DNA from 2 places in the Bacillus sp. EA-CB0995 genome. Region 2 is predicted to be linked to the other one. Evidence: riboswitches for the same ligand, from Rfam matches in the RefSeq annotation. Region 2 holds a riboswitch; the other holds the start of a gene.
The links. A riboswitch is a leader RNA that binds a small molecule or an ion and turns the genes downstream of it on or off. The one in region 2 is predicted to bind S-adenosylmethionine.
Positions count from the first base shown of each region.

Region 1: it holds a riboswitch for S-adenosylmethionine, as region 2 does, so the genes downstream of both, metK (methionine adenosyltransferase) here and ACEWFJ_RS17490 (Na+/H+ antiporter NhaC family protein) in region 2, are expected to answer to the same signal.

Region 1 covers NZ_CP169269.1:888,343-904,540, reverse strand. The annotation lists partial or broken gene ACEWFJ_RS04850 (GAF domain-containing sensor histidine kinase) at 1-861, opposite strand, end outside; gene ACEWFJ_RS04845 (hypothetical protein) at 1,253-1,678, shown strand; gene ACEWFJ_RS04840 (GNAT family N-acetyltransferase) at 1,940-2,473, shown strand; gene ACEWFJ_RS04835 (NUDIX hydrolase) at 2,545-3,189, opposite strand; gene mobA (molybdenum cofactor guanylyltransferase) at 3,212-3,802, opposite strand; gene ACEWFJ_RS04825 (MogA/MoaB family molybdenum cofactor biosynthesis protein) at 3,799-4,308, opposite strand; gene ACEWFJ_RS04820 (hypothetical protein) at 4,470-4,652, shown strand; gene ACEWFJ_RS04815 (hypothetical protein) at 4,656-4,841, shown strand; gene metK (methionine adenosyltransferase) at 4,888-6,087, opposite strand; SAM riboswitch class I at 6,253-6,377, opposite strand; gene pckA (phosphoenolpyruvate carboxykinase (ATP)) at 6,597-8,183, shown strand; gene ACEWFJ_RS04800 (hypothetical protein) at 8,434-8,655, shown strand; gene ACEWFJ_RS04795 (DMT family transporter) at 8,679-9,584, opposite strand; gene ACEWFJ_RS04790 (iron-sulfur cluster biosynthesis family protein) at 9,760-10,083, opposite strand; gene ACEWFJ_RS04785 (Nif3-like dinuclear metal center hexameric protein) at 10,218-11,120, shown strand; partial or broken gene ACEWFJ_RS04780 (acyltransferase family protein) at 11,210-13,047, opposite strand; gene ACEWFJ_RS04775 (2-phosphosulfolactate phosphatase) at 13,322-14,119, opposite strand; gene ACEWFJ_RS04770 (phosphotransferase enzyme family protein) at 14,292-15,266, opposite strand; partial or broken gene ACEWFJ_RS04765 (ABC transporter substrate-binding protein) at 15,493-16,198, shown strand, end outside.
Region 2 covers NZ_CP169269.1:3,372,932-3,389,129, reverse strand. The annotation lists gene ACEWFJ_RS17510 (hypothetical protein) at 154-321, opposite strand; partial or broken gene ACEWFJ_RS17505 (murein hydrolase activator EnvC family protein) at 474-1,756, opposite strand; partial or broken gene gltP (glutamate/aspartate:proton symporter GltP) at 2,184-3,454, shown strand; gene ACEWFJ_RS17495 (ribonuclease FAU-1 family protein) at 3,517-4,044, shown strand; SAM riboswitch class I at 4,189-4,293, shown strand; gene ACEWFJ_RS17490 (Na+/H+ antiporter NhaC family protein) at 4,391-5,707, shown strand; gene ACEWFJ_RS17485 (lmo0954 family membrane protein) at 5,901-6,257, shown strand; partial or broken gene ACEWFJ_RS17480 (PspA/IM30 family protein) at 6,303-6,964, shown strand; gene liaF (cell wall-active antibiotics response protein LiaF) at 7,222-7,962, shown strand; gene ACEWFJ_RS17470 (sensor histidine kinase) at 7,962-9,023, shown strand; gene ACEWFJ_RS17465 (response regulator) at 9,016-9,648, shown strand; gene ACEWFJ_RS17460 (bifunctional metallophosphatase/5'-nucleotidase) at 9,802-11,343, opposite strand; gene ACEWFJ_RS17455 (hypothetical protein) at 11,279-11,560, shown strand; gene ACEWFJ_RS17450 (hypothetical protein) at 11,646-11,855, shown strand; gene ACEWFJ_RS17445 (class I SAM-dependent methyltransferase) at 11,889-12,665, opposite strand; gene ACEWFJ_RS17440 (YhfM domain-containing protein) at 12,777-13,643, shown strand; gene ACEWFJ_RS17435 (hypothetical protein) at 13,696-13,893, opposite strand; partial or broken gene ACEWFJ_RS17430 (site-2 protease family protein) at 14,045-14,167, shown strand; gene ACEWFJ_RS17425 (hypothetical protein) at 14,379-14,897, shown strand; gene hmpA (NO-inducible flavohemoprotein) at 15,251-16,198, shown strand, end outside.

The sequences.
Region 1 (16,198 bases), 2.0 Mb from region 2:
TTTCCTCATCTTTTGCCCATAAAACATATGCCTGTATTCCTAGGAATCCTTTCAGTGATTGTTTCATTTGCTGTAAGTTTCCGGCGGATAACCCATGACTTAATTCCGTCGTAATGGAAAAAAGCTTATATAAGCGTTCTTTTTCCACCCGTATTTGTCTAACGAAAGAGCTAATAATACAGATTGCCACAAGCGGGAAGAAGAAGAACAGAACCATAATTTCATCCATCACTCCGCGATATCGGTAATCTAAAATATGTATAAGCGAGGAGTAAAATAAACAAAAACTCACACTCAATAATACTAATATATTTTTTTACGCCACTCTTCTAGCGGATATGGCTGAGGAAGAAGTATGATTAAAAGATCGTAAAAAATGCTGTTAAAAAAGCAAAGAAACACGCTGAATAAAAATAAGCTTATGAATTTTTCATATAAAACTGAGAGATTCATCCCAGAAATAAAAAGAGAGAGACATTCGCTGGAAAGCCAGTCTGCTAATATAATACTAAGAGCAAGCTGAGCACAATTAAATAGTGTCCTTTGCATAGGTAAGCGGCGAAGCAAATGGATACATAACATCACACATACACAAGAAACAACAGTTATATGTATTCCAAACTGCCAATTCATTACATAAATGAGCGTAAGACTTAGTGTGATTCCCCCTCTCCAAATACGGATAGGAAAATACTCAGTAATTCCCATAAACATAATTAACACCAAAAGCAGTATGAGATGAGAAGGCATTTTACTTAAAAATAAGGAAATGATAACAGCAATCACACCAAGAAAAGAAATAGAATAAATATAAAAACTAGCTACTTGTTCTCTCATAGAAGTAAAGTCTATCTTTTTCAAAACGATCCCTCCCCCAAAATCTATTATCATCATTATCTAACAAAAAACCGGCACTGGCAAAATGAGAATGTTCCCATTAGCCAATCACCGGTTGTCCACTGTTCCTTAGAAGGGGTGGTACAATATTAGTATAAAACGAGCCTCCTTATTTGACTATCCATCAAATGTTATAATTGTAAATATATTCTATTCTAATCATATAGAACTAAAGATGTATATGAATCAACTTCATAATTGTTTCTTTACCAGTAAAAGATAATGCCTTGGATCCAATTTGTTCATATAATTTGTACTGCTGAAAGTAATTTGGGCCATAAATAAGCTTCATATCAGAATCATGCAACATACTCATATTTTAAGTGCGTATTAAAAAAAATGAGGTGATTTTTTCATGAATAATCAGCCAATGTACTTTCCGCATGTAAATTATAATCAACAGCCGTATTATCAACACCCAGATTATCCACAACCAGGTTATCAACCATTCGAGGACACAAGGGAAATCGACGATGATGTCTATCGTCCCGACGATGCTGAAGATGCTCCAACAACCCCACCACCGGCACAAGCACCAGCAGCACCAGCAGCATTTTCTTCTCCTATACAAGCGTTTCAAATACGATCAGCGATGTGTAATTGTTTAGGTAGATGGGGATTTATTGGTTTAAGAGGACAAGGACCTTTTGGTAGAGATTTTTGGTTTTATACAACTGAAGTTAGACAAAACGGAGTATCCGGATATATTTGGCAATCAGGACGTCGACGAAAAGTAAGCTATCGGTATGCACAAATTAGAAACTTTATGTGTGTCTCTTAACGGAAATAACAGACCAACTATTTGAAAAGAAGAGGAGAAGTCCTCTTCTTTTTATATTCATTTCACTTGTAGCATACATAAAGTGAAACTTCCATCAGTGGGGATTTTACGGGCAGTTATCCCTCACCTATCTTCCTCGTCTCTCTTTGAATCTTGAGGTGGAGGTCTTACTGCCCGTTAATGCGGGATAAATTTTACGCTATTCAAATTCAAACATTAATATTATGATGAACTTAACTAATTCGAAAGAAGTTGAGAAATATGAAAACAATATGTTTAAGAAACGGAAAAGAAGTAATTATAAGAGAGGCTTTACAAAAAGACGCTCAATCTATGATTGATTTTTATAATGTAGTCGGCGGCGAAACTGATTTTCTTTCATTCGGGAAAAATGAGTTCAGTATGTCTTTAAATGATTATGAAAAATTCATAGAATCTACTGGAGCAGATAATAGTTCCATCATCTTACTAGCAACAATGGATGATGAAATCATAAGCATCGCATCTATTACCTCGAGTCCAAAAGCTAGAACAAAACACGTAGGAACACTAGGGATCGTAATTGCAGAAGAGTACTGCGGATTCGGTTTAGGTAGAATACTGATGGACGAGCTTATCGAGTGGGCAAAATTAAATGGGACTACGAAGAGAATACATCTCGTAACGAGAGAAGATAATGCTAGAGCAATAGAATTATATAAGAAAGTTGGCTTTAAGGAAGAAGGATTATTACAACAAGATACGTATATAAATGGTGTTTATTATAATACTCTTATTATGGGCTTGATGATTTAGATACCTATATAACGTAAAACTTCCATCAGTGGGGCTTTTCTTCATCCCCCACTGATGTTTAGTCATTCGCTTTACGCTTCAGTACTCCCTAACGATTTCATATTCTCTCTCATCAACCTTATAATGCTCTCATAATACGAATGTTCATGCTGAACAAAGTTACTTTTATCTACAGCCTTATGGATTAAAACTTTTTCCCCGGCTTCATTCACTTCGAATCCTTCCACTGTAATTTCATTCATTTCTCCTAACCAAAGTTCAGAGAAACTATTAAATTCAGTTTTAACAATGCCTGATACTTCTTCTATTTGCAGCTTATATTCATCCATTGGTTTTTTATTTTCATATAAAAAAACGTGAGCTAATTCTTTATCAATAAAATCTCCTATTGTAACGCAATAATCGATAATACCTAATGACACTAATTCATCAAACGAGACATCAATCCCTACTTCTTCCTTCACCTCTCGGATTCCATCATATACCGTTTCGTGTGCCAATATATGCCCAGCAGCTGTAATGTCTAACAGATTCGGATAATCCTTTTTTGTCTCACTACGAATTTGAAAGTGAACATAATCTACTCCGTTTTCTCTACTTATAAACCAACACTGAAACGTCTCATGCCAATGCCCCAGTTTATGTACCTCTTCACGGGTTGCTACTCCTATTGGATTTCTATGATCATCAAATATTTTCAGTAATTCGTTCTCCATGATAGCTTCTCCCCTTCCCCATTCACTTCCTATTCTGTAATTGGCTATATTCTTCTTTTGTATTCACATTAAGAAATAACTCTTTCGACAGCTGTGATTCTTCTGCCGTCACATACTGGACATTACACTGAGATAATAGCCCCTGCATACTTCTCTTACCTTCTTTTAATAACTGTTCTATTTTTCCTTTTACCTTGTGATGATATAGCGCTAAAAGTGGTTGTTTCCGTCCTTCAACTAGTGGAACAATTGCTTCATATGTTTCGTCTGCTCGTTCGATGAATGTCATCGCCCATGCTTTCGAAATATTTGGTGTGTCACACGGTGCAACAATATACCAATCTGCATCTACAAATTCCATGCCTGTTAATAAACCGGCAAGCGGACCGTTTCCTTTATACAGCGCAATATCTTCTACAACTGGTACATACAGTATATGCGAGAGCTCATTTGTAATCGCTGGATGGCTAATCACAACAATGTCTGTAACAACTTCTTTCAATGCTTCTATACTATGTTCAATAAATGTTTTTCCGCACCAAGTTACTAATGCTTTCGGTTCTCCAAAACGACTGGACTGTCCGCCGGCTAATACAATTCCTGCAATTTTCACTGGCGATGCAACTCAAATGTAATGTGTCCAAGCTCTGGTAAAATTAATTTCTTCATCGCAAGGCGAACCGCACCTGTTGATCCTGGCATAGAAAAGACAACTTTCCGTCCAATTGTCCCGCCAATTGCCCTGCTTAACATCGCCGCGCTTCCGATATCTTCTAAATAACTAATCATCCGAAATAGTTCTCCAAAGCCTACAATTTCTTTATCAAGCAACGCTTCCACTGCTTCAATTGTGACATCACGTTTTGTAATTCCTGTACCGCCGTTTGTTAACACAACATCTACATCTTCTTGCTGGCAGCCTGCTAACACAGCTTGCTGAATACTTTCTTTATCGTCTTTTACAATTTCATAAGCCGTTACTTGATGATTTGCTTCTATTAATAACTCTTTTAATAACTGTCCGCTTTTATCTGTTTCTTCTGTACGTGTATCCGAAATCGTTATGATTTTACAACGAACCTGTGCCGGTGCTTGTTTTTTATGTTCTGTGACGCTCATTGTCATTCGCTCCTTCTTCTGAACTATCTAAATTTTATCATATATGATGCAGCAACAAAAAAATGTGCGGCATGTCACACATTTTTATAGAAAAAATATCTCACTTCCGAATTCTTCCTTATAATAGAAATATAGGGATTTTCAAAAGGGAGGAATTTCATATGGATACAATGCGAAAATTAACGACACTATTTATCTTACTTTTCGTCGCTTCCATTAGCGCCGGCATGGCACTAAAAGACGCTGTACCTTACGCAGTCATTGGCGGTTTTGGATGTGCAACAATCTTTTTACTTTGCAGTGCATACTGCTTCGGAAAATCCCGTTCACAGAGGGGGCAATAATTGATGTTCGGTAAAAAATCAGCTATGTGTACATCATGCGGAAAGGAAATTGCGGTACACGAACGTTCTTGGATTTACATGCAATATCCGCCAAGCGGCATAACAAATATTCAAAAGTATATTGAACTAGGCGGAGAAGTGTATTGTACTTCCTGCGTTGGGAAGTTAGAAAAACAGGAAAGTAATTAAATAAAAAAAGCCTTGCACGTGTGTGCAAAGCTTTTTTCTTCCTATATTATAGACCAGCTTGCTCTTTTAAAGCTTCAGCTTTGTCTGTACGCTCCCAAGAAAGATCTACATCAGTACGTCCGAAGTGGCCGTATGCTGCTGTTTGTTTGTAAATTGGGCGACGTAAGTCTAGCATTTTGATGATACCAGCTGGGCGAAGATCGAAGTTGCTGCGGATTAGTTCTACTAATACTTCTTCAGATACTTTTCCAGTGCCGAATGTATCAACAGAGATAGATACTGGTTTCGCTACGCCGATTGCGTATGCAAGTTGTACTTCTGCTTTGTCAGCAAGACCTGCTGCTACGATGTTTTTCGCAACGTAACGAGCTGCGTATGCTGCAGAGCGGTCAACTTTTGTTGCATCCTTACCAGAGAATGCACCGCCGCCGTGACGAGCGTATCCACCGTAAGTATCTACGATAATTTTACGACCTGTTAAGCCAGCATCCCCTTGTGGTCCACCGATAACGAAGCGGCCAGTTGGGTTAATGAAGAATTTTGTTTCTTCATCGATTAACTCAGCTGGTACAACTGGTTTAATTACAAATTCTTTTAAGTTGCGATCGATTTGTTCCCAAGTAATCTCTGGGTGATGTTGCGTAGAAATTACAATTGTATCAACGCGAACTGGCTTACCGTTTTCATCGTACTCAACTGTTACTTGTGTTTTACCGTCTGGACGTAAGTATGGTAATGTATCATCTTTACGAACTTCTGTTAAACGACGAGCTAATTTATGAGCAAGAGAGATTGGAAGCGGCATTAATTCTTTTGTTTCATTACATGCGAAACCAAACATTAAACCTTGGTCGCCTGCACCGATTGCTTCGATCTCTTCGTCAGTCATTTGACCTTCGCGTGCTTCTAACGCTTTGTCAACACCCATTGCGATGTCAGCAGACTGCTCATCGATAGATGTTAAAACTGCACAAGTTTCTGAATCGAAACCGTATTTTGCACGAGTATAACCAATTCCTTTAATTGTTTCACGAACGATTTTTGGAATATCTACATAAGTAGAAGTCGTAATTTCTCCTGCTACCAATACTAAACCAGTTGTTACTGTTGTTTCACAAGCTACACGTGCGTTTGCATCTTTTGCTAAGATTGCATCTAAAATTGAATCAGAAATTTGGTCACTAATTTTATCTGGATGTCCTTCAGTTACAGACTCAGATGTGAACAGATGACGTTTTTTTGTCATGTGGTAAACCTCCCGACAGTAAATGTATATATTGTACGGAACTCATCCTTAATTTGCCACAAACTGCGACATTCATGTATTCTCCCACAAGCGCAAAATAAAAACCTTTCCTATATATAGAGGAAAGGTTGTATTCGCTACTTGCATACTGCTTTTTGCCCTTCGCTCTTATCGCTCGAGACATTACATCTCGCACAGGTTTAAGCACCTATTCACTTGAACTTGTCGTACATACAAGTGAGGTTGCCGGGCTTCATCGGGCCTGTCCCTCCGCCAGCTCGGGATAAGAGAGTATCCGTCCTCAACTATACTAAAGAAATGCTTTTCATTTGTCAATCCATATACACATATTCCTATAAGTTTTTAACGACAGAAATTTATGGAAAAAAATAATATAATAACACAAACAAAAATAAATAAATAGTATACATTATTTATATGATTGTGTTATACTCTTAATGGGGATTACGAGAATATTTATAAATTAAACAAAGGATGGTATATAAAATATGAGTACTGTGAATGTCCAAATTGGATTACATGAGTTATTAAACGGAAGCAATGCACAGGTTCAATTGAGCGTTCCACAATTAACGGAAAAAGTATTAATGAGAAATGAAGGACGATTAACTTCTACTGGCGCTGTTTCTGTTTCAACAGGAAAATATACAGGACGTTCTCCGAAAGATAAATTTATTGTAGACGAAGCATCTGTTACGGACAAAATCGCTTGGGGTTCGGTAAACCAACCGATTTCTGAAGAGCATTTTAATAAATTATATACAAAAGTATTAGAATACTTAAAAGAAAAAGAAGAACTATTCGTATTTAAAGGATTTGCAGGAGCAGACCGCAACTACCGTCTTCCTCTTCAAGTTATTAATGAATATGCATGGCATAACTTATTCGCACATCAATTATTCATTCGCCCAACTGAGGAAGAATTAAAAAATCATGATTCACAGTTCACAATTGTATCTGCACCAAACTTTAAAGCAGATCCAGAAGTTGACGGCACGAACTCAGAAACATTTATTATCGTTTCATTTGAAAAGCGTATCGTGTTAATCGGCGGTACAGAGTACGCTGGTGAAATGAAAAAATCAATCTTCTCTATCATGAACTACTTACTTCCAGAACAAGATATTTTTTCTATGCACTGCTCTGCAAACGTAGGTGAAGAAGGCGATGTCGCTTTATTCTTCGGTTTATCTGGAACAGGTAAAACAACATTATCTGCTGATCCAAACCGCAAATTAATTGGTGATGACGAGCATGGTTGGTCTGATAACGGTGTATTCAATATTGAAGGCGGTTGCTATGCAAAATGTGTGAACTTATCTCGCGAGAAAGAGCCACAAATCTTTGATGCGATTAAATTCGGCTCTGTTTTAGAAAACGTTGTGCTTGATGATCATACACGCATTGCAAATTATGATGACACTGCATTAACAGAAAATACACGTGCAGCTTATCCAATTGATGCAATTGATAACATCGTATTACCTAGCGTTGCAGGTCATCCAAATACAATCATTTTCTTAACTGCTGATGCATTTGGCGTATTGCCTCCAATCAGCAAATTAACGAAAGAGCAAGCTATGTACCATTTCTTAAGTGGTTACACGAGTAAACTGGCAGGAACTGAGCGCGGTATTACTTCACCGCAAGCAACATTCTCAACATGCTTCGGTTCTCCATTCTTACCGCTTGATGCATCTCGCTATGCAGAAATGCTTGGAGAAAAAGTCGAGAAGCACGATGCTAAAGTATTCTTAGTGAACACTGGCTGGACTGGCGGCGAATACGGCGTTGGAAAACGTATGAACTTAGGTCATACACGCGCAATGGTGCAAGCTGCATTAAACGGCGAGTTAGATAGCGCTGAAACAGCGAAACATGATATCTTTGGTCTTGAAGTACCACTTCATGTTCCTGGTGTACCTGATGAAGTATTAATGCCAGAACAAACATGGACTGATAAAGAAGCTTACAAAGCAAAAGCAACTGAGCTTGCGAATAAGTTCAAAGAAAACTTCAAGAAATTTGATAACGTTTCTGAAACAATTGTAAAACTTGGCGGTCCAATCGCTTAAACCCGACTTTACTTTGAAATATCCTAAATCATGTGAATAAGTATGTTGTTATTGCAAGAAAACAAGTACTCACCGACAAAGCCCACGTTTTCTTGTGATAGCACATGCTTACATATAAAAGAGGCCTACGATTCATTTCGTAAGCCTCTTTCCTATTTGCAAACATTTTTGACGATTTCTAAAAAATCAGCTATCAACCTTACAAAATATGGATATAATATATAAGTACACGGTAAAGGAGGGACTTCCATTGCTCTTCTTTTTAATCGCTCTTATTCATTTTGTTATCCCAGCTCTTGTTGGCTTAACATTATATTGGTACACACCTAAGCATAGTATTTTTTATGCGGTCCTCAGCGTTCTTCTCACAGGTATGATTCTTATTAGCTTTTTCCGCTTACCTTTCCTCAACTGGATTCCATTTATTACAGCTATTTTGTATCTTATTTTCTTACCTAAAATAAAAAAATAAGAAAGCAGATTTGATCTGCTTTCTTATTTTGATATATTTTCTTTTACGAGTAATGTTTGATTAGCTTTTTTAGATTTTACAAGCCACAAACCAACAAAAATAACAATTCCACCTATCATTTGTTGTAAAGATAGCTGCTCTCTCGCCCATATTGCCGCAAATAAAACTGCTACAAACGGTGTAACGTACATATACACCATCGTATGAGATGCACCAATTTTTTGAATCCCAACGTACCACATGACAAGACCAAATACAGTAACGAAGAAAATCGAATATAATAACGAAAACCATGTACTGCCGTGCTGAATCTCAAAAGGCAGCTGAACAATTCGCCAACCGCTTACTAATACAAGTGGCGCTGCACCAATCGCTGCCGCCCAGGCCGTTACGCGCAGGGCTGAATATTTCTTCATAAGCGGCCCTGCTAAGACAGGATATAATCCCCAGCAAATCGAAGCAATGAGTCCAATTGCATTGCCATAAAAAGATTGCACAAGTGAACGGCCTGCAAGTAATACAAGTGCTGCTCCTATACACGCAATGACCGATCCAATGAGTTTACGTGATGAAAGCTGTTCTTCTTTCAAGAATACAGCAAACATCGTTGTAAAAATGGGAGAAATCGAAATTAATAGTGACGCATTAGTTGCAGACGTATGTTGAATCGTCTCCATGAACAGCGTTTGATACAGCGTAATCCCCACCATACTAACGAAAGTAAGCCTGACAACATCTTTCCATGCAATATAAAGCGATTTTTCTATGTAAAACGCCAACAATAATAAAAGTGGTGCAGCAGTAACCATGCGCATTGCTGTAAATTGGATTGCTGTTAATTCTACAAGACCGTATTTTCCGATTGTATAATTGATTCCCCATATGATAACAACACAGAAAAGCAGTAATTCAATTCCCCATCTTTTCATACATTTCCCCCACTATATCTAATCCTTTACCTCATTAAATTTCAAGAGACATGTTAAAATTCCTTCTTTCCTTCACCTATCTTCTTTGTCTTCCCTAAATCTTAACGTATACAAGCAGCAAAATAAAAAAGAAGAAAGCAAGTTTAATCCGCTTTCTTCTTTTTTATTTTATTCATTACACCCGAACATGCAGTTTCATATTCGGATTATAATATTGACTTGGGCTTTTTAATTGAAAGTTTCCTCCTGATTCCTGAAAATCAACAATCAAGTTATCATCCATAAAAACGAGCTTCGTTCGATCTGCAATAAACTGAAATTTGTTTGATGAAATCTCTACATCGCGCTCATCTTTTTCAGATACAGCAACTAAGTCAATAATCCCACTCATCACACAGCCGCATCCTTCGTTATCATAAAATAATTTTATATATTTTGCCTCACTTGGAATCATTTCTTTTATTTTTGCATATGCCGCTTCTGTCACTGTAACATTCATTGTTTTTCCTCCTACATATATAACGATTATCCTATTGTAGCATTCTTTTTCATAAACTGATCTGATTTGTATATACAGAAAATTCATTCAAATATATAATAAAATTCATATATTTTCCAAAGGAGGAGTTCATCATGCCAACACTCCAAGACATACAACATAAATTAGATACTTTATTTGCAGTTCATAAGCATGGAATAGACCCTGGATTTAGTCGTTTTATTCCAGCTGTTTACGATCCTATTTCGTTTCCATGGCAAGATTTCTTTGAAAATGATTTTGTTACATATTTTAACGGGCTCATGCTAAAAGGAGAAGATACTGTTCGTAACGTATTTCTAGCTGTCTTTCCAACAAATGAGGTGCTAGATAGATTTCTTGATGAAGGAAAAGCTGGAGATTTATTATTTATGCACCATCCTCTTGTCATGGAATGCGGAGACCCGCAAGGCTTACCAGGGCGCGGATTCGTTCCTATTCCAGAACATTATTTACGGGCCATAAAAGAAAAAGGATTATCCGTGTACACATGTCATGTGCCAATGGATCGTCACAAAGCATATGGTACAAATATCGCTATCGCCAAAGCACTGCATGCGTCAGTCATTGAAAGCTTTGCTGAAGACGACGGGTTGATTTGTGAAATTGCCCCAATACATACAAATGCATTAATCGAAAAAGCAAAAAGTATTTTTGATATTCCGTATGTGGACTTTGAAGGACAAGAACGTTCTCATATTTCGAAAATCGCCATCGTCGCAGGATGCGGTGATAAAGTAAGTATGATGCAAGAAGCAGAGGAAAAAGGCGCACAAGCTTATATTACTGGAGAGGTGCATTGTCATATTGATAATGAATATGGCAAAAAGAAATATGCCATCATGAAAGAGTATATCCCGCATACAAATATGTCACTTATTGGGGTCTCTCATTCTGCGTCTGAGTTTTTAGTGAAAAAGACGCTAATGTATGATTGGTTTTCGCAAAACTTTCATGTAAATGTTGTGTTACTGCCGCAGGAAAAATGGTGGTATTAATACAAAAAGCGCTATTCTTTCTGTAAAAAAGAATAGCGCTTTTTCCTACTCATCCAAAAACCACTTTAAAGTCAAAACGAGTGTTTTACCTACTTAATCTCCTTCACTACAAGTGAAGCGTATGCCTCTGCCCCTGTTTTCGTCAAATGGACTCCATCTGGTTCAAAATATTCCTGCTTCCCAGCACTTGCTGAATACCAATCGACTAGTGTGACATTTGAGAAATTCTTCGCTGCTTCTTTTAATCTCTCATTCACCAATGATTCCCATGGACGCGGCACTCTTGTATTAATTAATATAACTTTACGTTCATTACCTATCGATTGAATCAATGATGTGATTTGCTCAGTAGTAAATGCTCCATTTGTACCTAATCCGATAATTACATACTCTCCTAAATTACCCTCTTTTTTCATTTTATCTACCGTGGCGGTTGCTTCAGACATTTGTCTTCCAATCTTCGCATCGATCTTAATATTAGGAAAAGTATTTTTCAAATATGGAGATATGTCAATCATAATTGAATCTCCAATGGCTGTAACTGTTGGAGGTTCTTTAGGCTTCTCAGAAACCGTTCCTTTTTCTTCTTTATTTTGAGCTGGTTTATCAGCCTGTTCTTTTTGTTCTGTTTGTTCTTTTGGTTTTGTTTGCTCTTTTGGTTTCGTTTGTTCTTTTTGTTCTGTTTGTACTGCTTCTATACTAGCTTTTTTAGAATCCGCTTTTGCTTGGCTCCCTGTTAATAAACCGAAACCAGCTGTCACAGAAACCAATAGTGCAAATGCTAAAGCTAGCTTACCACTTAACGCTAAGTTTCTTATGCTTAAGTTATGTAAACGAATATTCTTCAATGCACCTTGACGAATTGGATTTTCGATAAATTTCCATGAAAGCTGCGCTATAAACAGAATAAGAAAAAGTTGAAAAATGGCCCTCGTAAACTGAAATTCTCCAGTACTCACTTGCGGACTTGTCAATGTGATAATCGGATAATGCCAGAGATATATCCCATAGGATCGGACACCCATCCATCGTAAAGGCCTAAACCTTAAAAATACACTAATTCGGCTAGCTGGATGAGCAAGATTCGCTACTAATAATGCCGTAACAACCGAGAAAAGGAACATTCCTCCTCGGTATAGGAATGGATCATATTGATTCGTCTTCCAAAACATAAAGAGAATCACAATAAGAGCAATTCCTCCAATTACATCAAGAGCAAGACGAGCTGACGGGATAATTTTATTAGCAAGCCTACTGCTCGGCCAAATTAAAGCGAGTGCTGCACCAATCAATAAGGAAAACGCTCTTGTATCGGTACCATAATAAACCCTACTTGGATCAGCGCCCGGTACATATATCATTGCCATTGCGACAGCTGAAGCAATCGCTCCGAGGAAAATAAGTAACGTTATACGTGACTGTTTTTTTATATAGGAAAATCCTAGACTAATTATGAGCGGCCAAACCACATAGAACTGTTCCTCAACAGCTAATGACCAAAAATGATTCAGTGGAGCAAGTTGGCCAAAACTATCAAAATATGATACTTTGTGAAATATATACCACCAGTTACTAACATAGAATAAAGCTGCTAATGAATCTCCCCACATCTTTCCAAGTAAAGAACTATGAAAAATTGTAATCCATGCTAGAATTATAACAAGCATGACAAGCATTCCTGGAAGCAATCTCCTTGCCCTACGCAACCAGAAATTTTTCAAATCAATCCTCTTTTTTCCTTCCATTCAATAACAAGAAGATCGGTAATTAAATAACCAGAAAGTACAAAAAATACAGTAACGCCTAGGAATCCTCCAGGTAGCCACTTAGGATTGAGATGATACAAAATAACACCTAGTATGGCTAGGCCTCTTAGACTTTCTAATCCAACCATATAACGACGATCTTTCTTTAATGGTTCAGGCATTCACAGTCACCTCCCATGTCTCTCCAAGAATTCTATCAATTCTATACTATAACCCGAATATAAACCCATCTATATTTTACGTAATACTACATTTTAAAATGTATCATCAATCATGTAAAGGTTCAACTGAGATACGTGTAATGTGGTTCCGGCACAAGAAATCTACCGAACTTAGACATATTGATTCTATCAAATTAAAAAGGATAATTTTTAGAAAATGCTAGTTTATATAACAAATTCCCTTTATCACACACCTATCTTCCTCACTTCTCTCTCAATCTTGAGGTGGGGTGTTACTGCCCAAAAATAGCGGGATAAAATTCACAAACCGGCCATTCTGTAAAAATGGTACTACTTGCAGTAGATTTAGAGATGCACTATGTGTTACGTCCTCCGCGAATCCACGTTCACGTAACTCTCGGCCACTCCCACAATCCCAAATAAACTCATTAAGATTGGACTTTGCATTTTGAAAAGCACCCATACATAACTGTGCTTCAACTGACTTACTTCCTTGTAAATTTTCTATAATTGCACCTGCTCCTAAATAATCTTCTATTGCTGGTCTCAGCTCATTTTCATCTTCCTTTGGATCTTCCCAATGTTCTCCGCAAGGGACAACCGTAATATTTGCACCAGTTTGTTTTTGGAGGAGATTCGCAGCTTCCGCAACAGCTGAAGCATTCAGTAAACAGCCAATGAAAAGAGCAGGAACTTTCGAAGCAATCCATGTACAAGACGCACCGTTTAATGAACATAAAACAAACCTCTTCCCTTGGTCAGCATCGTTAAATGTTACCGGGGATAAAGAATGCTTACCCATTTCCGCTGCTTCTGCCCTGCTTAACATAAGCTCTGCACCTAATTGCTGTGCATACGCTTTTGCTTTTTCATTTAACGACGGCGGATATGGAAAGATCTCAGCCCCTACATGTAAAGCTGTGACTACTGTCGAAGAAAAACTAAGAACATCTACAATAATCGTAATATCTCCTCGCTTCGCTGCCTCCCTAGCGCCGCGCCGTCCCCACTCTATGCGACATTGAAATGAAGATTGATCAAAGACTGACATATAGTGTCCCCCATCCATTATTATTACTTTCACTCTCATGTTAGCTGCATACTATAAAAAGAAATAGACTATTTTTCAGAATTTTGATAACATATCGAATGAGGTCTGTATAAAAAAAGCGATGTAACAGCTTACACCTTCAGTGAGCTATTACATCGCTTTTTTTATCTCTTTACACAAAACTTAAAAAATCCACATCTGTATACGGAACTCCCTGTTCAATCCGATATCGCAAATTTTTTAATGTGTAAGCCTGCCATTCTTCTAACTTGTCAAAGTCCCATACTTCATGAAACAGCGTAAACAAAAAGACTTCCCGCAGTTTAAGAAAAAGCGGAATTTGCTTTAATATTTCTTTATTCATCGTATGTTCTTTATTATATCCTTCTATAAAATACCTCATAAATTCTTTGGGGAAGGATACATGTTCCGGCCTTACTGACAATCCCTGCCAAACTGCGTGATAAAATGATACCGCAATATCCTGTGCAAACCAGCAAAATGAGCAATCGTCAAAATCAAAAATTGTTAATGTGTTATCCCGCACAAAAAAGTTTCCTTGATGAAGGTCATTATGAATGAGTCCATATGTATCTCTTTCTTTGGAAAGCATCTGAACTTCTGTAATTATGTTTTCATAGCTTACGGCTAACGGTTTACTTATGGATAATAATAAATTCATAGAGTTTACACTCGGCTTCCAAATCGGCCTCTCGTACTCTTCATCATGACTATGATTCCGCTTAGCAACCGCATGCATCTTTCCAATCATTTGCCCCCAGTTTTGAAACAGCCTCATATTCCATTCTTGTTCATTCGCAACGTTTACAAACTGACCAGGTGCTTTTACAAATGAAGTAATAAAAAATGCCTCTTTATCTATATCTATTCGTTCTATATCATTTCCGAAACAAGAGGCAACTGGCAAGGAAACATTCACGCCGCCCTCTTGTAAACTGCGTATAAAATCTAGTTCACTTTGAATTTGTTTTAAATTTCTGCGAGAGCTCGGTGTAATCCGTAAAATACGCTGTTCTCCTTCATACGTATACTCATATACCTCATTTTGAAATCCGCTAGAGAGCTTAACGCAGTTTTCTTCTTTCCCACCAAAATATTTCAATGCTTGTTTGACTTTCGCATGCATGTCATATACCCCTTCTCTTTTTTCTCCTTTACATATATTAGTTTTCCCTTGCACATTTCCTTCATCTCTTTTAACAAAGTGATACTTCCATTTTTATGACGAAAAAATGAAATCCGCACATCGTTATTTTTTCTTTTCCGCTCAAAAAATTCCTCCTCTGTCCACTCACATATAGGCATTTACCCACATACATTAAAGTAGATGTATTTTTAGGAGGTGTCATAAATTGCGAAAAGTTCTAGCGTGTTTTTTAATTGTCTTCCTTACTGCCTTTACGTTTGTTGCGTGTAATAAAAAAGAAGAAAGTACAAAAGTAGAGAAAGTACGCGTTGGTGAGGTGACACATTCATTATTTTATGCTCCGTTATATGTCGCTATGGAAAAAGGATTTTTAAAGATGAAGGGTTAGACATTGATTTGCAAACAACTGCTGGCGGCGATAAAACGATGACAGCTTTATTATCAAATGGCATCGATATTGCCCTTGTCGGTTCAGAAACATCTATTTATGTTTATGCGCAAGGGGCAAAAGACCCTGTCATTAACTTTGCGCAATTAACACAGACAGACGGAACATTCCTCGTTTCTCGTAAAAAATTGGAGTCTTTTAATTGGAGTGATGTGAAAGGTACAACTTTCCTCGGTCAACGTAAAGGCGGTATGCCGCAAATGGTTGGCGAATACGTACTGAAAAAGCACGGAATTGATCCACATAAAGATACAAATTTAATTCAAAATATCGAGTTTGCAAATATTGCGAATGCCTTTGCTTCTGGAACAGGTGATTTCGTACAGCTCTTTGAACCAACTGCTAGTATTCTCGAGAAAGAAGGAAAAGGCTACATCGTTGCTTCATTTGGCGTTGAATCTGGAACTGTTCCGTATACAACCTTTATGGCAAAAGAAAGCTTCTTAAAGAAAGATAAGGCAAC
Region 2 (16,198 bases):
CCTCTCTGTCGGGTGCTCCAACGTCCTGCGATTCTGGGCGAGCCGCTTCCGCTTTTCTACAGAAGATGGGTGGGGGATAACTGCTGGCATGCGCTCGATTGGTGAGAGTTTTCCATCAGTGAGAAAAGCGTCACTGATGGAAGTTTCACTTTATTATGATGTAGAAGTTTGTAATAGACGAGTATATGTTTTAAAAGCTACAACGGCTGCGATGAAGGCACCAATAAAAAAGATACCGGATCCAGTTAATGAAAATAATCGGCCTATAAATGTCTCTTTGGCTTCTTGTAATATTAGGGCTGCTTGTGATTCTTGATTCATGTGTAGACCTCCTCAAAAAACTTTTATGTTATTATATGTGTAATGCCTAGAAGGTGTTAAAAATCATAAAATATATATATAAGAAGTACATGTGAAAGATGGGATTCGCTTGTTTTACATAAATAAAAAAACTCGGCAATTGCCGAGTTTTTTTATTTAATATAAGGAGCTGGATCTACAGCATTTGATTTTGCTTGATTCCACTCACCGATGTGCAGTTCGAAGTGCAAGTGTTGACCGTGTGAATCACCTGTGTTCCCCATAAAGCCGAGTTGCTGGCCTTGTGTTACTTTTTGTCCAACTGAAACGGAGCGGCTGCTCATATGAGCATAAACAGTTGTATATGTTTGACCGTTCATACGGTGCGATAAGTATACAACATTTCCGTAGCTACTAGAGAAATCGGAGCGAATAACAACTCCATCGGCTGCAGCGACAATTGGTACGGTTCCAGGAGCTGCGATATCAAGTCCTTTATGACGATCACGTGATGGATCATTAAATCCAGAAGTAAAGCTACCAGCTGCTGGTTTAATAAAACCGCCAGTATTTTTCGCTTGAGGTGCAGGTTGGCTTTGCGCTGAAGGAGCGGCTTGCACTGAAGGAGCGGATTGCTGAGATCGTTTTTGTTCTTCAGCTTTTTTGCTTCTTCAGCCTTTTTCGCTTCTGCTGCACGTTTTTCCTCTTCAACTGCATTTTGAACAGCTTGACGTTGGTTTTCTAAAATAGTCTTTGATTCTTCTAAACTTTCCATCTCAGAATCTATCTTTGAAGCTTTTTCGTGTAAATCGGTAATTAATGCTTGCTGTTGTTGCTGATTTGCTTGTAGTTCTTGCTGTTGTTTCTGTAATGTCTGTTCAGATTCCTTAAGTTGTGTTTCCTTTTTCTCAATCGCTTCTTTTTCTTTTTTAACAGTTTCTTGATCTTGTGTTTGCTGTTTTACGATATCTGTATCATTATTTAAAATTACACTTACAGAATACATATTTTCTATTAGTTCAGCGATATTGTTCGTGTTAATTAATACTTCTGTAATTAAATTTGTACGTGGTTGCTCTTGCATGGACTGTAATCTCTGCTTAATTACTTCTTGACGTGTATCGATTTTTTTCTGTAGTTCTTCAATATGTTTCTTTTTCTCATCAATACTGTTTTGTGTTTTTTCGATTTCAGCTTTTGTTGCGTTTAAATCTGCTTCATTTTTATTAATAGAAGCAGTTAATTCATCGATTTTTTTCTGTAAATCTTGTATTTCTTTTTCGATTTGTTCTTTTTCAGTTGATTTCGTATGTATTTCTTGTTGTTTACCTTCTAATTGTGATTGAATATTAGATAATTTATCTTGACTCGTCTCCGCATATACTGGTGAAAGCAATGGAGAAACGAAAATAGAGCCGGCTGTCAGTAAACTAAACGCTGTTATTTTTTTGTTCATCTGTCTATCCCCTTTCCCTATTCTATATAATCACAGGAAGGAGAAAAATGTCTATTGTTGTAATGATAATGTAAAAAAAATTAAGAAATTGTTATTAAATGTCGAAAATTACAAGGAAATCACATAAAAATTGTTCGTCTCTACTATAGAAATTTATTGATGTTACGAACTAACATATATTGAGAAATAAGAGAAGAAGGAATCGTTCTCATGTTAGGTTTTCTGACATCAGGTTTATTTTTGTCAAGAAAAATATTTGCACAGAGGAAAATTTATTTAGTTGTCAGATTTCTATTTTTGCCTTATCATTTTAATAGGGGCGAAAGTATTGAATAGTCTCATAATATTTAATACTGCGATTTTTATATTTTAGTAGAAAAATAGAATATAAAAATTAGGAACATCTAAGAAGGGGGTTGCAGCAAGTATGAAAAGAATTGGACTTGCATGGCAAATTTTAATAGGTCTTGCTCTCGGTATTGCCGTAGGAGCAATTTTTATGGTGATCCGATGGTTGGTAAGATTTTACAACCGATTGGTGATATTTTTATCCGCTTAATTAAAATGATCGTCGTACCGATCGTTGTTGCCAGTCTTATTATTGGGGTGGCAGGCGTTGGTGATATCAAAAAGCTCGGCCGATTAGGCGGGAAAACAATCCTTTATTTTGAAATCATTACAACAATTGCGATTATTGTTGGTTTATTAATTGCAAACATATTCCAGCCAGGAAAAGGCGTGGATATGTCACATTTACAAAAAACAGATATTTCTAAGTATACAGCTACAACAGAGCAAGTACAGCACCACTCATTTGCAGACACATTTGTAAATATCGTTCCAACGAATATTATGGACTCGTTAGCAAAAGGAGATATGCTCCCAATTATTTTCTTCTCTGTGTTATTTGGTTTAGGAGTAGCTGCAATTGGAGAAAGAGGGAAGCCAGTTCTGAATTTCTTCCAAGGTGTAGCAGATGCAATGTTTTGGGTGACAAATCAAGTAATGAAATTTGCGCCGTTTGGTGTATTTGCGTTAATTGGCGTAACGGTTTCTAAGTTTGGTGTAGCGTCATTAATTCCGCTAGGTAAGTTAGTTATTGTTGTTTATGGAGCAATGATTTTCTTTGTTGTTGTTGTATTAGGTCTTACAGCAAAAATATTTGGAATTAATATTTTTCAGTTCTTTAAGATTTTAAAGGACGAGCTTATTTTAGCGTATTCTACCGCGAGCTCAGAGACGGTTCTACCAAAGATTATGGAAAAGATGGAGCGTTTTGGTTGCCCGAAAGCCATTACATCTTTCGTTATTCCGACAGGTTATTCATTTAACTTAGATGGTTCAACATTATATCAAGCAATTGCCGCTCTTTTCTTAGCGCAAATGTATGGTATTCACTTATCAATTACAGAGCAAATTACATTGCTTCTTGTATTAATGGTTACTTCAAAAGGAATTGCTGGTGTACCAGGCGTATCATTCGTTGTATTATTAGCAACGCTTCATACAGTAGGTATTCCGGCTGAAGGTTTAGCATTTATCGCTGGTATTGACCGTATTTTAGATATGGCACGTACAGCAGTAAACGTAGTAGGTAACTCATTAGCTGCCGTTGTAATGTCTAAATGGGAAGGGCAGTACGACGCAGAAAAAGGACAAGCTTATTTGAAAGAGATTTCAGAGAAGCAAGCAGCTTAAATTCCAACAAAACCCTCACGTTATACGTGAGGGTTTTTTCTATATGAAAGAAGTGACTGTAAATGAAACGGAAATATGGAGATGGATCATCGTGGAAACGACTAGTTGATAAAGCATATTCAGTAAAAGAGGTACAAGATGGTATGTTAGGTATACTACATATGAAACAAGTGAAAGAGCTTAGCTACAAGCAATATCGTAATAGAAAGGTTTGTATTGCAAATAACGATTATACTTGGGTACAGTATTTTATAAATGGAAAAAATTTTGCGATTACAGCTATGTTAAATGAGAAAAAAGAGTTTGTACAATATTATATTGATGTGTCAAAAGAGTATAAAATTGATACAAGAGGAATACCTTATTTCGATGATTTATATTTAGATGTTGTGCTGTTACCGAATGGTGATATGTATTTACTAGATGAAGATGAGCTAGAAGAAGCATATGCAAACGGAAATATTTCAAAAGAAGAGTATAAGTTAGCCTGGGATACGGCAAAGTGGCTTATGGAAAAAATTGAAGAAGAACATTTTTTTTGGTTTTCAATTTTAGAAACAGAAATTTTGAAAATAAAAGATATTATTTAATTGCATGGAATGTTTGATTCATTCGTAACTTTGTATAAATATCAAAAAAATACCAACTATTTTGATAGAAATAATGTTTGACATTTTCTTTTGCAGCGAGTAAAGTAATAAAGGATTGATTTACACAAAATATAATATGAAACCTTCTTATCAAGAGAGGCGGAGGGACTGGCCCTACGATGCCTCGGCAGCGGACTCATGTAGAGTGCTGTGCCAAATCCAGCAAGCGATATGCTTGATAGATGAGAAGAGTGTTTCTTATATGATATATAAGACCTCTTCTCTTCAGAAGAGGTCTTTTTCGCTCTTGTGAAGGAAAGGTTTAGAAATAGGAGAGGATATTACTTTGGAACAAACAAAAGGAAATGGATGGGCATTATTGCCGCTTGGTATATTTTTAGCACTATTTATTGGTTCTGGTGTGATTACAGGAGATTTTTATAAGTTACCAATCGTAGTTGCTATTTTAATTGCAGTTGCTATCGCGTTAGTAATGAACAGAAAAGAAAACTTTACGACAAAGGTTGAACGTTTTGCTAAAGGGGCTGGCAATCCAGATATCATGATTATGGTATTAATCTTTGTATTAGCAGGTGCATTTTCTGAAACGGCAAAAGGTATGGGCGCTGTTGAAGCAACAGTAAACTTAGCTCTTACTATTTTTCCGCAAAGCTTGTTAGTTGCTGGACTGTTTATTATTGGTGCGTTTATTTCATTAGCTATGGGAACGTCAATGGGGACAATTGCAGCATTGGGGCCAATTGCAGTAGGAATTAGTGGGCACACGGATATTTCTATGGCACTAGCTATGGCGACAGTTGTTGGCGGAGCGATGTTTGGTGACAATTTATCCTTTATTTCAGATACGACAATTGCTGCGGTGCGTACACAAGGAACGGAAATGAAAGATAAATTTAAAACAAACTTCTTGATTGTATTACCAGCTGCCATTATTACGAGTATACTTTTAATCGTTCTTACGTTAGGAACTCATACAAATATGACAGCACATGCGTTTAACTGGGTGAAAATTTTACCGTATGCAGGGGTGTTAATTACAGCGCTGCTCGGATGTAACGTACTCGTTGTATTAACTGGAGGAACAGTGTTAGCTGGTATCATTGGCATGTTAGATGGAAGCTACACATTAGCAAGTTTCTTTAAAAGTATTACAGTAGGAATTAATGGTATGATGGAGATGGTATTATTAGCGATTTTAATCGGTGGAATGGTTGAAATTATCCAATATAACGGCGGTATTCAGTATTTAATGAATATACTAACGCGTAATATTCGTTCGAAAAAAGGTGCAGAATTTGGAATTGCTGGTCTTGTAAGTATGACAAATATGTGCACAGCAAACAATACGATTTCTATTATTTTCACGGGTCCACTGGCAAAGAATATTGCAGATCAATATAATATTGATCCGAAAAAATCTGCAAGCTTATTAGATTTATTTTCATGTAGTGTGCAAGGATTAATCCCATACGGCGCTCAAATGTTAACAGCGGCAGGGTTTGCTTCACTTTCACCAGTTGAGTTATTACCGTATTCATTTTATCCAATGCTAGTTGCTGTTTGCGGTATTGTTTCAATTGTAATTAATTTTCCGCGTCTTTCACCTATAGCTAAGAAAAAGGAATATGAAAAAACAGCATAATGAAAAAGAGGATGTCTTGTATAAGGCATCCTCTTTTGTTTTGAATATAAAGACTAATTTCATCTCACTTTAAATATAGGTCTGATGATGAATAGGACTTAAGTCTGAGAAGAAAACGGTTCTTAAGCTCGTTATAGAAAAATGAAAAAATAGTTAAGATAAGAGTATCAAATCGAAGGGAGGCAAGCACAAGATGAAACAGTTTCTAGCGTTTATCGCAGCCGGTATTTTAGCTTTAATTGCTCTTGGAAGTCTTGCTGGTATTATAGGATTTGCAATTGGAGCAGGGATTGTGTATTGGAGCTACAAATCATTTGTGCGAGCACGATCATTTTTTGGAAAGTTAGCTTGGGGTATTGTCGGTTTAGTTGGCTTGTCAATCGGCCTTTCCAATTCACCAGCATTAATCGGTATCGTAGCAGTAGTCGTTCTATATTATGGATACCGCGAATGGAAAAAAGAAAAAGTTGTAGTAGAGTCTGCTTCAGAAGGTTCTAAACCATATAGCAATTTTGAAGATGAATGGAACAAATTAATGAAAAATAACTAATATTAAACAACTAAAATAATAAAGTAGAAGAGAGGAAGATTTAAAATGAAACAATCATTATTCGGACGTGTACGCGAGGCAATACTTGCAGATCTTCATAATGTGTTAGACGAGAAAGAAAGAAAAAACCCAATTGCGATGTTAAATCAATATTTACGTGATAGCGAACGTGAGGTAATAAAAATTGAAAAGTTAATTGAGCGTCATAAAACATTAAAATCTAATTTTGCTCGTGAGCTTGAGCAGGCGCGTTATTTCGTAAATAAGAGATCCAAGCAAGCTGTAATTGCGCAAGAAGCAGGAGAAATGCAACTGCAAGAACGTGCATTAGAAGAAGTCGCATATTACGAAGGGCGAGTAGCTCGCTTAGAAGAAATGTATGCAGGTGTTATGGAACAAATTGATGAATTAGAGCGTCGCCTTTCTGAAATGAAAAATAAATTAAAAGAAATGAATGCAAAACGTATGGAATTAATGGCACGTGAAAATATGGCACATGCGAACCGTCGCATGAATACGGCTCTGCATAAAATGGATGAAAATAACCCATTTTTACGCTTTGAAGAAATTGAAAATCACATTCTTGATTTAGAGCTTCGCATCAATGAAGATCATGAACGTGACACATTTGATATGAAGATTGCAAAGCTTGAGCGCGAAATGAAGGAGAAAAAGAAGTATCTATAACAAAAGAATCAGTAAAATAATTGTAGTACATTATAAAACAAGCTTATGATATAGTGATAGAAGAAAAGGTGTTGGAATGCAATACCTTTTTCTTCTGTTTATCCCGCATTAACGGGCAGTAAAACCCCCACCTCAAGATTCAAAGAGAGACGAGGAAGATAGGTGGGGATAACTGCCCGTAAAAGCTCGATTGGTTCAACTAACTATCAGTGGGGGATGAAAAAACCCCCACTGATAGAAGTTTCACTTTACATATGACAAAGAAAGGGGAGCTGAGATGAAGAAACAATTTTCGAAAACACAATTTGTAGGAATGCTCCTCATTATATTTGGATTTGGTCTTGTTCTTGATATGATTCTCGGACATTTTGAGCCGGGTGCCCTTATTTTTGCTTTTATTATGATTATGTTTGGAAGGAATTATCGAAAAAAGAACCGATATGTGAGAGGAAATGTGCTTTTATTTGTCGGAGGACTCACTTTCGTATTTTTCCTGTTTTCATCAGCAGCCTTCGTGCTTGTTCTATTTGCTTGTTTAGCTTTCGTTGGTTATCAGCTTATGCAAGGTCAGCAGAAGTCAAAAATGGTACAGGTCGAAATTAAGGAAAAAGGATATATAAATGAAGAAAAACAAATCTATCGAACAGAACCGTATCTTAAGAATATAATGGTTGGTAACGTACGAATAATGGATCATATTTATGAGTTAGAAGATATTAATGTCCAGTATGGAATCGGTGATGTTGAAATTGATTTAACAACAGCTATGATTCCAGAAGGAGAAACCGTCATTGTTATTCGTGGTGTTATTGGTAATATTCGTTTGTATGTTCCATACGATATTGAACTATCTTTAAATCATTCTGTTGTTATTGGAAAAGTTTTGCTTCCTAATCATGAAGAAACAGGTTTTAATCGCAATGTAACATTCAAAACAGAACACTATAATGAGGCTCCTAGGCGTATTAAAATTATTTCTTCGCTTATCGTAGGCGATACGGAAGTGAGGAAAGTATAATGAAAAGGCACAAGAATATTTCATGGATGTATATTCGCTACTCTATGTTATCTGCTAGTAGTATTGCATTCATTTGTACCATCGTATATGTATGGAAAAGTGGGCAATCTGTATATGATTTATTATGGAAAGAATCGATTGCTTCTGTTCCAGTTGGATTGTTTCTTATCTGCATGAGTCTTCTCATTGGTGGAGTTGTTGGGTATGCGATTGGTTATTATATGCAGCAGCGTATTCAAGGTTTAACGACTTTTTTATTTGAAGTAGAACGAGGGAATTTCCCGAAAGATGCTTCGTTTACTGCAGAAGATGAATTTCATGAAGTGGAGCGAAAGGTAATTGTACTTGCTAGGAGATTAGAGGAGCAAGCAGGATTATTTCAAAAAGTAACGAATGAACGAGCGCATTGGAATGAAGAAATGAGACAAAAGGTTATTTCAGAAGAGAGGCATCGTTTAGCTAGGGAGCTTCATGATTCTGTAAGTCAACAACTCTTCGCTATGTCAATGATGATGGCAGCAATTAATGAGCAAACTGCTAATATATCAGAAACTACTCAAAAACAATTACAACTTGTTGAAAATATGGTTGTAAATGCACAATCAGAAATGAGAGCATTGCTCCTTCATTTACGTCCTGTTCAATTAGAAGGTAAAAAATTAACAGAAGGTATTGAAGAATTATTAACGGAGCTTTCAAGAAAACAACATATGAAGATTGAATGGTTGATTGAGCCAATTCAATTGAAAAAAGGTGTAGAAGATCACTTATTCCGTATTGTACAGGAAGCGTTGTCAAATACACTGCGACATGCACAAGCAAAGAAAACAGAAGTAAGGCTGCGTCAAATTGATGAATATGCAATTTTAAAAATTATTGATGACGGCGTAGGTTTTGAAGTAGGCGTCAATAAAGCTGGATCATACGGTCTTCGTTCCATGCAAGAACGTGTCCATGAAATTGGCGGAACTTTAAAGGTATTAAGCTTCCCGAATAAAGGAACGCAAATTGAGGTGAAAGTGCCGATTCTTATAGATAGAGAGGAGGAACAGCATGATTAAAGTATTGCTCGTTGATGATCATGAAATGGTTAGGATGGGTGTATCTGCTTATTTATCAACTCAGCCGGATATTGAAGTTGTAGGAGAAGCAGAAAACGGAAGAAAAGGTTCAGAATTAGCATTATCATTAAAACCAGATATTATTTTAATGGATCTTGTTATGGATGAAATGGATGGTGTCGAGGCAACGCGTGCGATTATTCAAGAATGGCCGGAAGCGAAAATTGTTGTTGTAACAAGTTTCTTAGACGATGAAAAACTGTATCCAGTCATTGAAGCCGGTGCAACTAGTTATTTATTAAAAACATCAAGAGCAAGTGATATAGCAGATGCAGTGCGGGCAACGTACGATGGAGAAACAGTGCTTGAACCGAAAGTTACCGGGAAAATGATGTCACGTATGCGTCAAAAGAAAGAACAGCCGCTACACGAAGAATTAACAGAGCGCGAGTTTGAAATCTTATTATTAATTGCACAAGGAAAGAGTAATCAAGAAATTGCAGATGAGCTATTCATTGCTTTAAAAACAGTAAAGACGCATGTAAGTAATATTTTAAATAAATTACATGTAAGTGATCGTACGCAAGCGGTTATTTATGCGTTTCGCCACCAGCTTACAAAATAAAAAAGGCCGTAGAAACGCCTTTTTATTTTGCATTGTTTAGTGTTATGTTTACTTGTTTAGAAGATTCTGTGAGAGAGTATCCAATATGTAGTAAGGGTTATTCAATTCTTTCTGTATATAAAGGTAGATATTTTTAACATATTTTTCATGATGTTAATCCAATTTTTGAATATGATTGGCTTGAATGCTTTCTAAAGATGGAGTAGAACGAATGTAATTTGCGAATGCTTCTTGATCTGTCGGGCCTTCAACGCGATTTCGTCCCTTTTGGAAAATTGTAAATTTATCGCCTCCGTTTGCCAGAAAAGAATTTACTACGACAGAGTATGTTGCATCATCTTCGAGTGGTTCCCCATTTTCTAGTGTAATTGATATTAACTTATTTTCTTTCCATGTGTAATGAATTCCAGATACTTGTAACATACGTATTTCATCAGTCCATTGTTCATGCAGTGCACTTCGAATTTCTCTACCCGTTAGATCCATTTTAATGAGTTTATTTTCAAAAGGTTGAATGAGAAAGGTATTTTCCCATGTAATGGAACCAGCTGGTAAATCATGACGGATACTACCTGGATTGACGAATGCAATGTCAGCCTGCATAGCTTGACGTTGAGATGCAGCAAGAAGAGCACCAAGGTCTGTTTCCCCGTTTCTATTTTGATCTCGTGTCAGCTTGTGTACGCTTTTTCCAAGTATTTGCTCGGTTAATGGGGCTATCTTTGTTTGATAGCTCTGTAGCCATGTTTGGATGATTGGATTAGGTTGTATTTGATTATGATAAGTAGGAATAATCTTTGCTGATTTTTTTGTAATATCTTTCGTTTTGCGATTAATTGTGAGCTGCACATTTGCAAAAGCTCTTCCGTAAGAATACCCTTCAACGAGTAGTTTTCCATTAACATATCCATTCATATAAGAATGATTATGTCCACCAAATAATACATCTACATCATCGTCAACTTTGCTTGCTAAATCAGCAAGTGGCCCGTAGGTAATTCCGCCTGTTGTCTTGCCAGCTACATGAGCAAGAACGATAATTGCATGGATGTCTTTTTGCTGTAATTCTCGTACGTACTTTTGAACAGCAGTAGCTTCATCTAAAAAAGTGACCGCTGAAATATCATTGTGCATAGTAAGAAAAGGTGTATCTTTTGTAACGATGCCAATAAAAGCAATGGGAATACCATTGATCCACTTAATCGCATATGGTGGAAATAGAGGTTCATTTGTGTTAGTATCTACTACATTTGCACAAACATAAGGAAAAGAGCTACCTGGAAACATACCTGTTTTTGGATGAAAACCCCCATCAATAAGTCGCTTTAGTTCGTCTATACCTTCGTCAAATTCATGATTACCAACTGTTCCGACATCAAATTTCAGCATATTTAAAAATTCTATTGTTGGCTCATCTTGAAAGAGAGCAGAAATGGGAGGACTTCCACCAACCATATCACCGGCATGAACAAGTAAGGTATGAGGAAATTGTTCTTTATATGATTTGATATAAGAGGCTATATAATCGGCGCGGCCAGCAGGTTGTCCGTGTAGCATTGTAGTTGTATTAATTTGTCCGTGCAAATCATTTAATCCGATTATTTGCACATGTATTTCGGAAGGTTTTGAAGTGGGAAACAATGAAGAAAGAGTTATAGAAATGAGAAAAGGGATACATAAAAGAAAGTTAATCATGTTGTCACTCCTTACATATACTGGTGTTTTTATTGTAATAGAAGGACAACTTTTTATTTTATTAAAAAATCGTAAATTTTTTGTGGAAATTGTAAGGTTTTTTATCCCATATGAACAGGCAGTAATCCCCCTACTGATGGAAGTTTCACTTTATCAAAATAGGAGAAAATCTGCCACTGTAAGATTAGAGGAAGATAAGTGCGGGGAGTTTTCATGAGAAAAAGAAGGATTTATTGTTCAATGTAGAGAATAATGTAATCATCCACTTGCTGGAAAGAACAGACAAAGCAGAGGTGACGAAGATGCTTGTAATGGGTGTATTGGTATGTATTACTGCAGTTTGTGGTTTTATATGGTTATATTATTCTCGTTCGTTTAAACAAGCAGGAGTGTTACTTTTTGATAAAGGTAGTTTGTTTGGAAATCAATCCAGATTTTTAGTATGTTCGAAGTGTGGAAGAGCACAGGCAAGAAGCGGTGGATATCAAGAGTGTTGCCGAACAAGGTTATGAAAGAGTAGCAAGCCTCACAATGTGTGAGGCTTGCTACTCTTTCACGGCTGTCCAAATAGTCCAACGATCCTGTTCTATAATAGGAGATTTGTTATGAAGTTTAGAGTGAATATGCTCTAATAATTGAGAGAGTTCATCATCCGATAATTCATGTAAAATAGAACGACCTGTCCGAGGTGATAAATCTTGAAGTAAATTTTCAATTGAAGGATGGACTTTACGAACTTCCCAAAGAGTTTCAATAGGATTTGTATGGAAGCCGCTGTTGTGTAACCAATATAGTATTTGATTTGTTTTAGGTCTTCGTTTAGCTTCTGTATGGAGTAATTTTGGATAGCAAGAAAAGAAATAGCCGCGAATATGTTCTGAACTTCCTGGAATCGCGCAGTCTTCAATTGTTCGATCTTGGAGAATAAGTATACCGTTTCGCTTTAAAATGCGATATGCTTCTTGTAAAAATTGTGGAATATGCTCTAGATGATGAATAACAGCTCGTGATATAACGATATCAAAGGTTGCATCTGCAAAAGGAAGGTTATGAGCGTCACCTTGTACAAATGAAACGTGTTGTATGTGAGCGCAATTTTCCTTGGCAGCTTCGAGCATCTCATTTGAAAAATCAAAACCAATTGCTTCAGCTACCCCCATCATAGCGAGTTGTTTTGTATAAATACCACCACCGCATCCAATATCAATCACTCTCTTTTCTTTGACGTCTACAATATTTTGAATCATAGACGTCCATGAATCCGTTGCTTGACGATTTGTATACGTATATTTATTGTTTGGGCTGTGAAAATCTATTGGCATGCTGTAAGCCCCCTTTCATGTATATTATATCCGATTTTGTTTGTTAGGTTGATTTTGTTTTCTTTTGAGAACAATAAGCTTTTCTTATTTTGAGAAATGAGGATGGGAGCTATGCGAAAAAAATGGTTATTCATGTTTGTTCTTTTCTTATTAGTCGGATGTAACCAAATGGGTAAGAAAATAGAACAAGGTGAGAAATCAGCAAAAGAAGCGGGGAGTGTTATGGAAGAGAGCATACAAATAATTGTATCCCAAACAGGACAAGAGGAAAAAATATTGAAGGACGAGAAAGCAAAAATTGTTGCAAATATTATAAATAAAGCGGAGAAACAAAACGTAATAGGTGAATTAGGTGAACCGGAATATGTAATTAGAATTAAGAAAAACGGACAAGAAGAAAAGTATAAAGTTTGGCTTCGTACAGAAGCGAGAACAGGTTGGTTACAAAAAGAAACCGATACAAAAAATTTCTACCTTATATCAAAGGCGGATACAGAAAAGCTGCTTTCTTTGTTTCCAACAGCACCCTCAACACAAAATGAGGACGAACAACAATCAACTATAACTGAAATTACGAAAAAGGATTTACAAATTACGCGTTTTCACATTAAAACAAAGGAAAATACAGTTCATTATACGGTGTATTACACGATTTCAGATGCATTATATAAAAAGTTAGAAAAAGAAAAAAATTATTATTTTCAATTACATTTTCCTCCGAAAGTGCAAAAGATAATAAATAAAGAAAAAAGTGATGCAATTCAAGGTGAAATAGTGAAAGAAGGATATAAACAATATGAAGTGAACTTTTTTGTTCCTGCTAACAATTTATCATCGTCTCAACTAAAAATGTTAGAAGCGTATTATGATCAATATGATTTAAAAATGTTTAATCATAAAAAAGAAGAGATTGGTGCGTTTCAAAATATTATTCAAATAGTGAAAGAATATGGAGAAAAGATGGAGTTAGAAAGATAAAGAGGCTTTCTTTTAGGAGATGAGAAAAAGAGTGATAGATATCATCACTCTTTTATTTTGTTTTTGTTGACGGTTCACTCATAGATTTTCGCGTAATAAAATAAGCGATAATAAGTGCAGAAAGGATAATGGAGCTAATGAAAATATTGTTTGGTAGCCAATCTAATAGTAATACATATCCAACAGTATAAAAAATAAGCATAGAAGCTAGAAAAGATAAGGCACCGATCATAACAGATTGTAATGTCACCGTTTTCACCTCCTTGCATGTATAGTATTGGCCAAAAATGGATCAATTAAACAGTGATTTCCAATAAACTTAAAATATATGGCATAATAAGAAGAAAAAGATTATTGGTAATGAGAGGAATATGAAATAAAATACAAAAGAACTATGGGGAATGCTTGCAGCAGTTGGTGTGTTTCTGCTATCTAAATTAAAATGGGTATTTGCTATTGTGAAACTAGCAAAATTTTCTACTGTATTTAGTATGTTGCTATCTCTCGGTACTTATGCAGTGATACAGGTATGTTCAATTGCAGTACTCGGATATGCTACATATTAAGGAAATACTATCTTGCAAGAGCAATTCCCGACGCGTAATTTGTAGAAAAACGTTGTCGAAATGGTAAGAACAATTTATACAGGAATCCTTACTTCTTTATAGAAATTTACAAATATTACACTTTATAGAAATGAATGTAATATTTACATAAGGAAAAGGAGTAGGGTGTATGAAAAAGATGTGGAGTACACTTGGAATTCTTATTGTGATGGGAATCATGAGTTACGGCTTAACCAGGTTTTTTGTACACTATGCGAGTAAGCCAGTTAGTGTAGCAACAATGCCGAAAGTAGAAGAGGTCGATGAGAGGAAAGAAGTGTTACAATTTATTCGTACGACACACGAAAGCTATAACGGCTTTTTAAATTATGGAAAAGCAGAAAAATATACAGATGGAGATTGGAATCATTTAATTAAATGGTCTCAAGAGCAGGAGCAATCTTTAAAAGATTTTGAGACAAAAGTGAAAAATAAGCAAATAAAACGAGATGTGAAACGAAGTTATGAAATTTTGAAAAAAGGGGTAGCAGCTCGTAATATTGAATATATCATTTATGCACATCGTGTATATCATGACCTTGATATTCTTGTAAATAAATATACAGGTGAAACGAATATTTGGGGGTATACAGAGTTTGGAAATGGGAAAGATGTAAAAGTAATAGAACAGGCATTACAAGCACAGTAAAAAAGGCATACTTAGTATGTCTTTTTATTATTGATGTTACTTTAATATACAGTAACATTCTTCTCGATCCCACGAGGAATTTCTTAACGAAGATAGAGGGTGTCATTTATCCCGCATTAACGGGCAGTAAGACCCCCACTGATGGAAGTTTCACTTTATCGGATAGTAAGACCCCATCTCAAGATGGAGAGACAAGTACAGAAGATAGGGGGACACTGATTAAAGTTTCACTTAATAACGTTTTTCACAAAACCATCATGTTTATAGTGATTAAAATCACAACTTATATCTTTGATATCGTATACAATGGAAATAGTTAAGGAAATAGCTAAGGAAATAGAGGAGTGGATAGTATGTTAAGTCCAAAAACAATTGAAATTGTAAAATCAACTGTACCGTTATTACAAGAAAAAGGTGTGGAGATTACAACACGTTTTTATCAAATTATGTTTTCTGAGCATCCGGAACTATTAAATATTTTTAACCATGCAAATCAAAAACAAGGGAGACAGCAGCAAGCATTAGCAAATGCAGTTTACGCAGCTGCTAATTATATTGATAACTTAGCGGTGATCATTCCAGTTGTGAAACAAATTGGACACAAACATCGTAGCTTAGGTATTAAAGCAGAACACTACCCAATTGTTGGTAAATGCTTGTTACAAGCTATTAAAGAAGTAGCTGATGCTCCGCAAGAAGTATTAGATGCTTGGGGAGAAGCTTATGGTGTGATAGCTGACGCATTTATTGGTATAGAAGCAGAGATGTATGAAGAAGCTGCAGCAAAAACGGGCGGTTGGAAAGATTTCCGTAATTTTATCGTTGTGAAAAAAGAAAAAGAGAGTGATGTGATTACATCCTTTTATTTAAAACCGGAAGATGGGGGAGCGCTATCTTCATTCTTACCAGGACAATATGTAAGTGTACAGTTAAATATTAAAGGAGAAACATATACACATAACCGTCAGTATAGTTTATCAGATGCACCTGGAAAGGATTACTACCGTATTAGTGTAAAACGTGAGAAAGGTGCAGAAGGCCTAGATGGAATGGTATCGAATTATTTACATGATCATGTAAATGAAGGAGATATTTTACCGTTAAGCGCACCAGCAGGAGATTTTGTGCTAAATATGGATTCACAGTTACCAGTTGTATTGATTAGTGGTGGTGTAGGAATTACACCAATGATGAGTATGTTAAATACATTAATTGAGCAATCGCCAAACCGTAATGTATACTTTATTCACGGGGCGTTAAACAGTGATGTACACGCAATGAAAGACTATGTTGCAAATGTA